Regions from separate parts of the Exiguobacterium sp. KKBO11 genome, predicted to be linked through region 2. Evidence: predicted binding sites of a transcription regulator. Region 2 holds the regulator's gene; each other region holds the start of a gene.
What was found. The regulator LexA, encoded in region 2, represses DNA repair genes until DNA is damaged. The targets are predictions, from matches to a motif close to CGAACATATGTTCG.
Positions count from the first base shown of each region.

Region 1: a site for LexA is predicted at 1,442-1,455, ahead of AYO36_RS12555 (Y-family DNA polymerase). Genes of this name have one in related genera too.
Region 3: a site for LexA is predicted at 1,891-1,904, ahead of uvrB (excinuclease ABC subunit UvrB). Genes of this name have one in related genera too.

Region 1 covers NZ_LUCU01000033.1:300,850-304,136, reverse strand. The annotation lists gene AYO36_RS12565 (MBL fold metallo-hydrolase) at 1-595, shown strand, start outside; gene AYO36_RS12560 (pentapeptide repeat-containing protein) at 663-1,301, opposite strand; gene AYO36_RS12555 (Y-family DNA polymerase) at 1,478-2,800, shown strand; gene AYO36_RS12550 (YolD-like family protein) at 2,784-3,113, shown strand; gene AYO36_RS12545 (ZIP family metal transporter) at 3,165-3,287, shown strand, end outside.
Region 2 covers NZ_LUCU01000022.1:337,923-341,209, forward strand. The annotation lists gene AYO36_RS08770 (DUF896 domain-containing protein) at 1-120, opposite strand, end outside; gene AYO36_RS08775 (YneB family resolvase-like protein) at 234-887, opposite strand; gene yneA (cell division suppressor protein YneA) at 933-1,220, opposite strand; gene lexA (transcriptional repressor LexA) at 1,432-2,046, shown strand; gene AYO36_RS08790 (metal-binding protein) at 2,078-2,548, shown strand; gene AYO36_RS08795 (MIP/aquaporin family protein) at 2,735-3,287, shown strand, end outside.
Region 3 covers NZ_LUCU01000011.1:386,620-389,906, reverse strand. The annotation lists gene uvrB (excinuclease ABC subunit UvrB) at 1-1,838, opposite strand, end outside; gene AYO36_RS02130 (PDZ domain-containing protein) at 2,044-3,207, opposite strand; gene AYO36_RS02125 (S41 family peptidase) at 3,230-3,287, opposite strand, start outside.

The DNA of each region.
Region 1 (3,287 bases), on a different contig from region 2:
CACACTGCTCGATCCTGACGCGATCTTCGTCACGCATCTGCACGCTGATCATTTCGATGATGCTGCAAAACAACTTCTACCCAAGCATTTGCCACTCTATGCGCAGCAAGAAGAAGACGCGCAGCAAATCCGAGAAGCCGGCTTCACGAACGTTTCTTCCTTCGATTCCGGTGTAACGATCGGTGATATCCAAGTCCATCGAACAGGTGGACAGCATGGTGTCGGTGAAATCGGCGAACGGATGGGACGTGTGTCTGGGCTCGTCCTCACCCATCCGGACGAACCGACACTTTATATCGCAGGTGATACGATCTGGTGTGACGAGGTCGCGCATGCGATCGAACAACATACGCCCGATATCATCGTCGTCAACAGTGGCGCCGCCCAGTTCTTGACCGGAGAGCCGATCACGATGTCACAGCGTGATCTCCTTGCCGTACACGAAGCGGCGGCGGAAGCGACGATCATCGTCTCGCACCTCGAGTCCGTCAACCACTGTCTTTTGCGACGTGATATGATTGCTGACTTTTTAACTGCTTTCCATCTCTCTGCCCATTTCCTGATTCCGGAGGATGGCGAAACGATGTCGTTTTAAGAACAGTAACTTTCATTAAAAAGAAGTCCTTGTTTCGAATATCCATCGAAACAAGGACTTCTTTTTGTTATGGGATGACGAGACCTAACAAACGAGCAAAGGCAACTGCTTGCTCTTCCGTAATGACAGCACCTGGTAAAAATCGCGGATCGATCGTAATACCAGAGAGCTCCGTCTGCCGGAGGTCGAGACCTTTTAACGGCGTTTCAATCCATTGACTATCCGTAAGCCGGACCGCTTCGAGTTTCCACTGGGTCGGTTTCACTTCGAAGAACTGTGCTTCTTTCATCGTCGTTTCGCTCCAGTGTTGGTGACGGACCGTACTGCGAATGAACTGTGCGTAATCCGCAAGTCCTTCCTGAATCGTCACATGGTCCAGCGTACAATCTTCGAACTGAACACCCGTCATCCGGCATCCGACGAAGGACACGCGGTGAAAACGAGTTTCTTGGAAGTGACATCCCGTTAAGTCACATTGCTCAAAACGGATATCTTCGAACGAACCACGGTCAAAGGTGAGATTCGCGAACGAGACATTTTGAAAACACACTTGATAGGCATCGATGCGTTCTGTCAGTTCACTCGGCATCGACTCTTTCTCATAACGCGCCCCTTTTAGATACGGGTCATCGATTTCGACTTGATCGAACGTCTCTGGTTGAAGCGTTTTCGGTAATTCTGGTAAACGGATAATGGTCTCTTTCAATGAAGGTTCCCCCTTTTTTCTCTCCCTTAGTGTATCAAACTCCTTTTATATGAGGGAAAATCGTTCAAATTCCCCTTTTTTCAACAGTTTTTATTTTGAGACACTTTGAGACCATGCTATAGTCAAAGAAAACCAAAACAAGAACATACGTTCTTTTATGTAAAGGAGTGATTCAGATGTTTCCTTCCGTCGTTTTACCACAAGATAAACGGATTTTTTGCGTCGACAGTGTGTCCTTCTACGCCAGCTGTGAATGCCAGTATCGTAATCTCCCACCCTTGACGACACGCCTGGCGGTCGTCTCCGATTTAAAACGAAGCGGGTCCGTCATTCTCGCTGCCACCCCTGCCTTAAAAGCACTTGGAATCAAGACAGCCGGTCGATTATATGAAATCGAGCAATTGCCATACGCTGTTCGTCGTACGATTCGACTTGTCGAACCACGTATGCTCGCTTATATGAAGACGTCGATTCGTGTCCTGGATGTCCTGCACCAATTCGCCCCACCTGAAGCGATCCGCGTCTATTCGATTGACGAAAGTTTCATTGACATGACCGGAACCGATCGCCTGTTTGGTTCCGACCTGCAAGCTGCCCTCAAAATTAAAGAAGCAATCCTGAAACATACCGGCATCCACGTCCGCATCGGGATTGGTCCAAATAACGTCATCGCGAAACTGACGCTTGATTTAATCGGGAAAAAAGAAGGCATCGCGCGATGTGGATATGCTGATGTCGCACGACGTCTTCATGATTTTCCGATTCGAAAGATGTGGGGAGTTGGACATCGCATGGAACAACATCTGCAGATGATGGGGATTGAAACGATCGGTGATCTTGCCATGCGCCCCGTTGAAGAGTTACACGAACGCTTCGGTGTCATCGGTGCCGAACTGTGGCATCACGCTTGGGGACTCGACGCGTCACCGACACTGCTTCCCCCGCGTCATCTGTTCGAGAAAGCCCCTCAACGGACGATTGGACACGGTGTGACCTTAATGCAGGACTATTATCAGTTCGAACGCATCCGGAATGTGCTCAATGAACTGGTACAGGATGTTGCCGCACGTTGTCGCTTTTCGAATCAAGTCGGCTGGACCGTTCACATCGGTGTCCGTTATTCTCGAAACGTCGTCCGAAGTGGTTTCTCTCGTCAAGTACGGTTGCCTTATCCGACATCCGATGAACGCATCATTCTGCGTCACGTCTTACAATTATTCGAACCGAATTGGCTCGACGGGGAACCTGTTCGTTTTTTATCCGTCGCAGTGGGGCATTTGACTGCCGATCAAGGCACCTTACAGTTGTCTTTGTTCGAGGATAATGCGCGGCTCTGGAAACGGCGACGGTTATTAAAAGCAATGGATGTCGTCAACCTTCGCTACGGAAAAGGAACGATTCGCCTCGCTGTCTCGTTTCTTGATACGAGTGTCGCCAAACGTCGCCTTCGTTTTGTCGGCGGTCATCCGGGAGGTGATCTTCATGACAGCGTATCGTGATCGGGGAAATTTAAAATGGATTCCTTTTCTCATGCCGGAACATTTGCAACTGCTGCGGGAATACTATGTCCAGATGCATCAGCTCGACTTGCCTGAAATCGATGAACAGTTGCAAGAATCATGGCACTTTCTGCTTCAAGAAGCTTTAATAGAAGGAAACGAACTTGAAATCACGTATTATAAGGAAAGTAGCTACGTGACGGTCGTCGGTTTCGTCGAACGACTAGAACCCGAACGTTCCGTTCTCTTTCTGCGCGGACGTGAAGTCATTGAAATTCCCTTCACACGAATCGTCCGGATCGAAAACGGGTAAGCTCTCATACAGATGGATGCTTTAAATCGTCCCCGGAAAGAAGGAATAGTCATGTTGGATTGGTTTACTTCCCTCCCCGTCGTCGTGCAAGCATTGCTTGCCGGAATGATGACGTGGGGGTTAACCGCACTTGGTGCGGCACTCGTCTTCGTCTTTACGACGATTGAAAAACGC
Region 2 (3,287 bases):
TGCTGCGAGATATGCTGCACGTAGCTCTTTTTGCTCAGCTGTTTCTGCTTCTGATAACGGCTCGACTTTTGATTTATTCGCTAATGCATTGATTCGATCTAATTGTTCTTGTGATAACATGGAATCCCTCTTTCTCTATGACTCAAACTTGAGTAGTTCAATTGTATTCTTACTGTAAAAGAGCTTACTAAAAAAAGCAAGTTAACCGCGTCAGTCGACGGGTTACTTGCTTCTCATTCCGGGCTAGGTGTCAGTTCGCGGTATTCAAGATATCGACGATTGACCGTTGCCTTTGAAATATCATGTCCCATCCCGCGAAGCGTAATGGCGATATCTGAAAACGTCAGTCCGAGTTCACGGAGACGTACGATTTCTTCGATCGGTACGTCCTTTCGACTACGCCCAGCGTTCTCTCCTTGGCGATTCAGATTTCGTTCCGGGCGAAAGCCTTGTTCGACAGCTCGCCGCATGCCGCGCGCGATTTTTGCGTTATGCAGTTTCCGTTGATATTCTTCCACTAGTGAGACGATCTCAAGGACCATCGCTTCTGCATCCGCAAGCTGGTATTCTCCATCAGAATCAAGTGTCATCAACCGAACACCGTGCTTCTTAAACGTGTGCAAAATAGCGATTTTCGCATTCCCTCGACCAATCCGTGTGTCATCTGTCACGAGGACCGCATCTACCGCATCACGTGTTACATGATCAAGAACCGTCAGCATCCCTTCCCGATCGACGTCATATCCACTCTCTTTTTCAGAGACGACATCCACGACATCAAAACCCTTTTGAGACGCGACCTTCGAAAGCTCCAGCCGTTGGCGTTCAATCGAACTATCTTGTGCTTCTTTTTCGGTCGACACCCGACAATAAATCACGACCTTCATCGTACCTCACATCCCTGTTCGTTCTTTCACAACTTTTCCATTTTGTCATTGTTGTGCGATTGGTACAACGATTTTGCTTTTTGAGATGACGTGTTTTGTTTCAACATCATTATTTTTAATCAACCAATTGACGTACTCTTCATCTGACATCGAACCATCATTGTAGACTTCAGCGATTTGTTCGACTGTAGCGTTCTCATCGACCGTAACGGAAGCTGTCATCAGTTGCGCCACTTTTTCATCCGGGCGTGGTGTGAGTAAAAAGATCACGAAGGCAATACTTAATGCATAGAAGAGAATTGAAAAAGCATGAGTACGAATCGTATGAATCATCATGAATCCCTCCAAATATGAAATGAATGAGTTAGAATAAATGTTCGCGGAACAATTGTTCGCATAACTCATAATAAACACAGAACCCGTGTTCGGTCAACACAAAATGTCGAACAATTGTTTGTACGCTCATTTGTTCTATGTTATAGTGAATCTAGAAACATATATTCTTACATTTCAAACTTCAATCCAGAAAGAGGTGGCAATTCGTATGCGGAAAATGTCTAAGCGCCAACAAGAGATTCTCGACTACATCGTCTCTGAAGTGAAACTGAAGGGGTATCCACCATCAGTTCGTGAAATCGGAGAAGCAGTCGGACTCGCGTCTAGCTCGACGGTACACGGTCATTTGGATCGACTCGAGAAACGGGGAATGATTCGCCGTGACCCGACGAAACCACGTGCGATTGAGATATTGCTTGATAAGCCTGAAGAAATCACGGAAGCCATCGTCCATGTTCCCGTCATCGGGAAAGTCACAGCGGGTCTTCCGATTACAGCGATTGAAAACATCGAAGAACAGTTCCCGCTCCCTGCACATTATGTAGGAAATGAGACGGTCTTCATGTTGACGATCGATGGTGAATCGATGATTAACGCAGGTATTCTTGACGGCGATCGTGTCATCGTGCGCCAACAAAACACAGCAGAAAACGGAGAAATCGTCGTAGCTATGACCGAAGATAGCGAAGCGACGGTGAAACGGTTCTTCTTAGAAGATCAACAGGTACGTCTACAACCAGAAAATGACTCGATGGATCCGATGTATTTCGATAATGTCTCCATTCTTGGTAAGGTAATCGGCGTGTATCGGACGATTCATTGACGGAGGGACCAGTTACGACTGGTCTTTTTTCATGCCTTCAGGAAATGTACATGATACCGTCAATACCGTCGCACTGACGGGTTACGTTGCGTATTCGGTCGCAACGCAACAAACCGATTGGTTACCAACCGCCATCGGTATCGCTGTCGGTACCCTTTGGTTGTCACCCGACCTCGATTTAAAGTCAGAACCGTATTATCGCTTTGGACCATTTCGAGTCCTTTGGATGCCGTACGTCAAAATCATGCCCCATCGCTCGATCTGGTCACATGGACTGATCATCGGAGACATTATCCGGCTTCTTTATAGTGCTGCGATTCTGATTCCGCTACTATTTTTAAGTCTATATTTTCAGGTTCTTGATTCTGCTACGATTGATTCGTGGTTCGCTTCCTTGCCTGCATTCGTCGTCGGTATCATGGTGGCAAGTACGATTCATATCCTACTAGATTATTCCAGCAGTTGGTTTCGACCTAAAAAAAGAAAAAAACGTCGTCGGTAACACCTCTTTTGCTTGCTCGCAGGCAGGAAGAGGTGTTTTCTTATCCACTTTTTCGTATCTTTAAACATCAAAATAAAAAATTTCCATTCCTATATTTCAATTATATGTATTGAAAACGTTCTCAATTCGGAGTAATTTAAAGTAGAAAGGCCATTATCTGCTTTAATCCAAAGGGAGGGTTTTTGCATGAATAACTTTGTATTGGAAATGATCGGTACGATGATCCTCATCCTGCTCGGGGATGGAGTCGTCGCCGGTGTCGTCTTGAAAAAGACGAAATCGGAAAACAGCGGATGGATCGTCATCACGTTCGCTTGGGGTCTTGCCGTCATGACAGCAGCATTCGTCGCTGCTGAAAGTGGAGCACACTTGAACCCCGCATTGACGATCGCACTTGCTTTGAACTCTGACCTACCGTGGGCAGACGTTCCGATCTACATTGCCGGACAACTTGTCGGAGCTTTCATCGGCGCCATTCTCGTTTGGCTTCATTACATGAAACATTTTGAAGCGACTGATGATCAAGCTGCAAAACTCGGTGTATTCGCAACAGGTCCAGCGATTCGTCATACGCCGTCGAACTTGATTTCTGAGATCATCGGGACATTTGTTCTCGTCTTCGGTATCTTGGCACTCGGTTTAACAACGTTCGGAGATGGCTTAAAACCACTCATCGTCGGTTTACTCGTCGTCGTCATCGGTCTCTCGCTCGGTGGTACAACAGGGTATGCCATCAACC
Region 3 (3,287 bases), on a different contig from region 2:
AGTTTGTTGAACTTCTCGAGTTTTTCGACGGTGTCGTCGCTCTCGATCGTCGTACTGATGACACCACGGACATCCTTTTTAATCGTCTGCGGGGTGATGCCATGTTCTTCGTTGAACGCCATCTGGATTGCGCGACGGCGTTCCGTCTCATCGATCGCGCGTTGCATCGAATCGGTGACTTTATCAGCAAACAAGATGACGTGTCCTTCCGAGTTCCGAGCCGCCCGACCAATCGTTTGAATCAGCGAACGGTCCGACCGGAGGAACCCTTCCTTATCGGCATCAAGAATCGTCACGAGTGAGACTTCCGGAATATCGAGTCCTTCTCGTAACAAGTTGATCCCGACAAGGACATCGTATTTCCCGAGCCGCAAGTCACGGATGATTTCAATCCGTTCCAGCGTCTTGATCTCCGAGTGCATGTAGTTGACCTTGACGCCATTCTCTTTCAAGTAATCGGTCAAGTCTTCTGCCATCTTCTTCGTCAGTGTCGTCACGAGAACACGTTCGTTCTTCGCGACCCGGTCACGGATGTTATCCATCAAGTAATCGATTTGTCCCGTGATCGGATGGATCTCGATCGTCGGATCAACGAGACCGGTCGGACGGATGATTTGCTCGACCATCTCTTTTGAATGTTCGAGTTCATACGGTCCTGGTGTCGCCGAGATATAGATCGCCTGACTGACTTTTTCCTCAAACTCCTCGAACCGTAACGGACGGTTGTCTTTTGCCGACGGGAGACGGAAACCGTGGTCGACGAGGACTTGTTTCCGCGCCTGGTCTCCGTTGTACATCCCGCGAATTTGCGGCAGCGTGACGTGCGACTCATCGGCAACGAGTAAGAAGTCCTTCGGGAAGTAGTCAAGCAACGTATACGGTGTTGCCCCTTCCGGCATCAAGTTCAAGTGACGCGAGTAATTCTCGATTCCGGAGCAATAGCCCATTTCACGCATCATCTCAAGATCATAGTTCGTCCGTTGTTCGAGCCGTTGCGCTTCAAGCAACTGATTGTCTTCACGTAACTTCGCAAGCTGGACCTCTAGTTCCTTCTCGATGTTCGCAATCGCTTTCTGCAGACGGGTATCCCCCGTCACGAAGTGGGACGCCGGGAAGATCGAGATGTGCTCGCGGTCCGCAACGATCTCACCTGTCAGCGGATCCATGTCACGGATCCGTTCGATCTCGTCACCGAAGAACTCGACACGGACACACTGTTCGTCGCGTGACGCCGGGAATATTTCGACGACGTCTCCGCGGACGCGGAACCGTCCGCGCTGGAAGTCGATGTCGTTACGCTCATACTGAATGTCGATCAGACGACGGAGCATCTCGTTTCGCCCCATCTCATTGCCGACACGCAGGGACAAGACGTGGTTGTTGTACTCTTCCGGGTTACCGAGACCATAGATACAGGAGACAGACGCAACGATCAAGACGTCCTCCCGTTCGAACAGGGCGGACGTCGCCGAGTGACGTAGTTTATCAATCTCATCGTTGATCGAAGAGTCCTTCTCAATGAACGTATCCGTCGATGGGACATACGCCTCCGGTTGATAATAATCATAAAAACTAACGAAGTATTCGACCGCATTGTTCGGAAAGAATTCCTTGAACTCCGAGTAGAGTTGTCCCGCTAGTGTTTTGTTGTGGGCAAGGACGAGCGTCGGTTTCTTGATTTCCTTGATGACGTTCGAGACCGTGAACGTCTTCCCGGTACCGGTCGCCCCAAGCAACGTCTGATGTCGTTCGCCTTGTTTTAGCCCAGTCACCAATTTTTCGATTGCCGTCGGCTGATCACCGCCTGGCTCAAATGGTGAAACGAGTTCAAAATCCATCGTTTGCTTCCCCCTCATCACGTAAAAAATCTATTTTTATTGTACCACTTTACGAACAAACATTCGATTATGAAGTGCTCCTTTTAGGAAGTTACCCTTTTTTTCGAAAATGCAAAAGTTTCTTTTTGCTTCGAGTGTTGATCCTCGATTTTTCTGCCGACAAAAAAATCCCCGTCACGGCTGTTCCGTGACAGGGATGTACTCGTTAATGCAAGGACCGCACTTTAGTGCGACCATGGACCGGCTCGTTGACGAACAGAATACCAAGTTCATGATGATCTTGTTCGTAGAAGGCACGTTGCGCAAACCGGATGTCGCCGTTATGGTTCATGACTTCAAGACGTAGATACGGTTTGTGTTTTTGGATGGCTTCGTAGAACGATGTTTCCGAATCGACCTTCTCACCATTGACTTTATAAATCGCTTCGCCCGGAATCAAGCCCATCTCGGCAGCTGGTTTATCAGGTAGCGTTCCGAGAATGACGGCACCACGCGTTCCATTGAGGAACAATGGTGTCTGTGCCCGGTTCAAGCGTTTGACCCGCTGATGCAATAGGATATGCAGAACGAGCAACAAGACGATCCCGTACAGCCATTCAGCTTGTCCGGTGACGTATGCAAGAACCGTCAAGAGAATCGCGACGAGACTCGTAATCAAACGTCCTTGAACGAGTGGACGCATCAATTCTTTCGGCAACTTACCCGTAAAGAGGAAGCTGAAGCCGATCGGTAACCAAAGCACGATCGGAACGAGCTCTGGGAAGCTGTAACGTGGCCACCAGGCTTCAAGCACGTCACCCGGAACAAAGACGAGCAAGGGCAATAGCCAAAGTTTATTCGCTGACAGCCCACCGATGAAGCGACCACGCTTCGAGACGACGAGTGACGGTGACAGGCGTCGCTGCCCGCGCCACCAGACGAGGAGACATTCCGCGACGAGCGTTAACGTCGCAAGCAATAAAATCATTTTCGGCTCAACCGCTCGAACCGGATCAAGACGTGAATCCATTAGGAACCAGCCGGCAAGTCCAAGCAAGACGATCGGCCAAAGCGGTACGTTCAAGCGAACGATCCCGACCAACAGCAAGACGCTCGAGAGCCCGAGTAACAACAGAGCGTATTGCGGCGTCAGCGTCAATCCGAGCCAGCCACTGGCGACGGATAAGACGAGACCAATTAGTAACCCGGGTAAAAGTGTTTCGAGGACATCGCTTCGTTTACCATGTGTCCGGGAGCGGAACAATCCGCGTTCCCGTTTGACACGCCGGATGCCGATGACCCAACTGACAAGGAGTGCTAACCACAAGGTCGGACTGGCGATGAGACTAATCGCGGTCCAACCAATTTCATCGAGTAATTCCACGCGCATTCAGACCTCTTTCCATTCCTTATTATTGAGCAGCGACCTCGAGTGCTTTTTTTCGCTGGACGTCATTTTTGTCGTCCTCG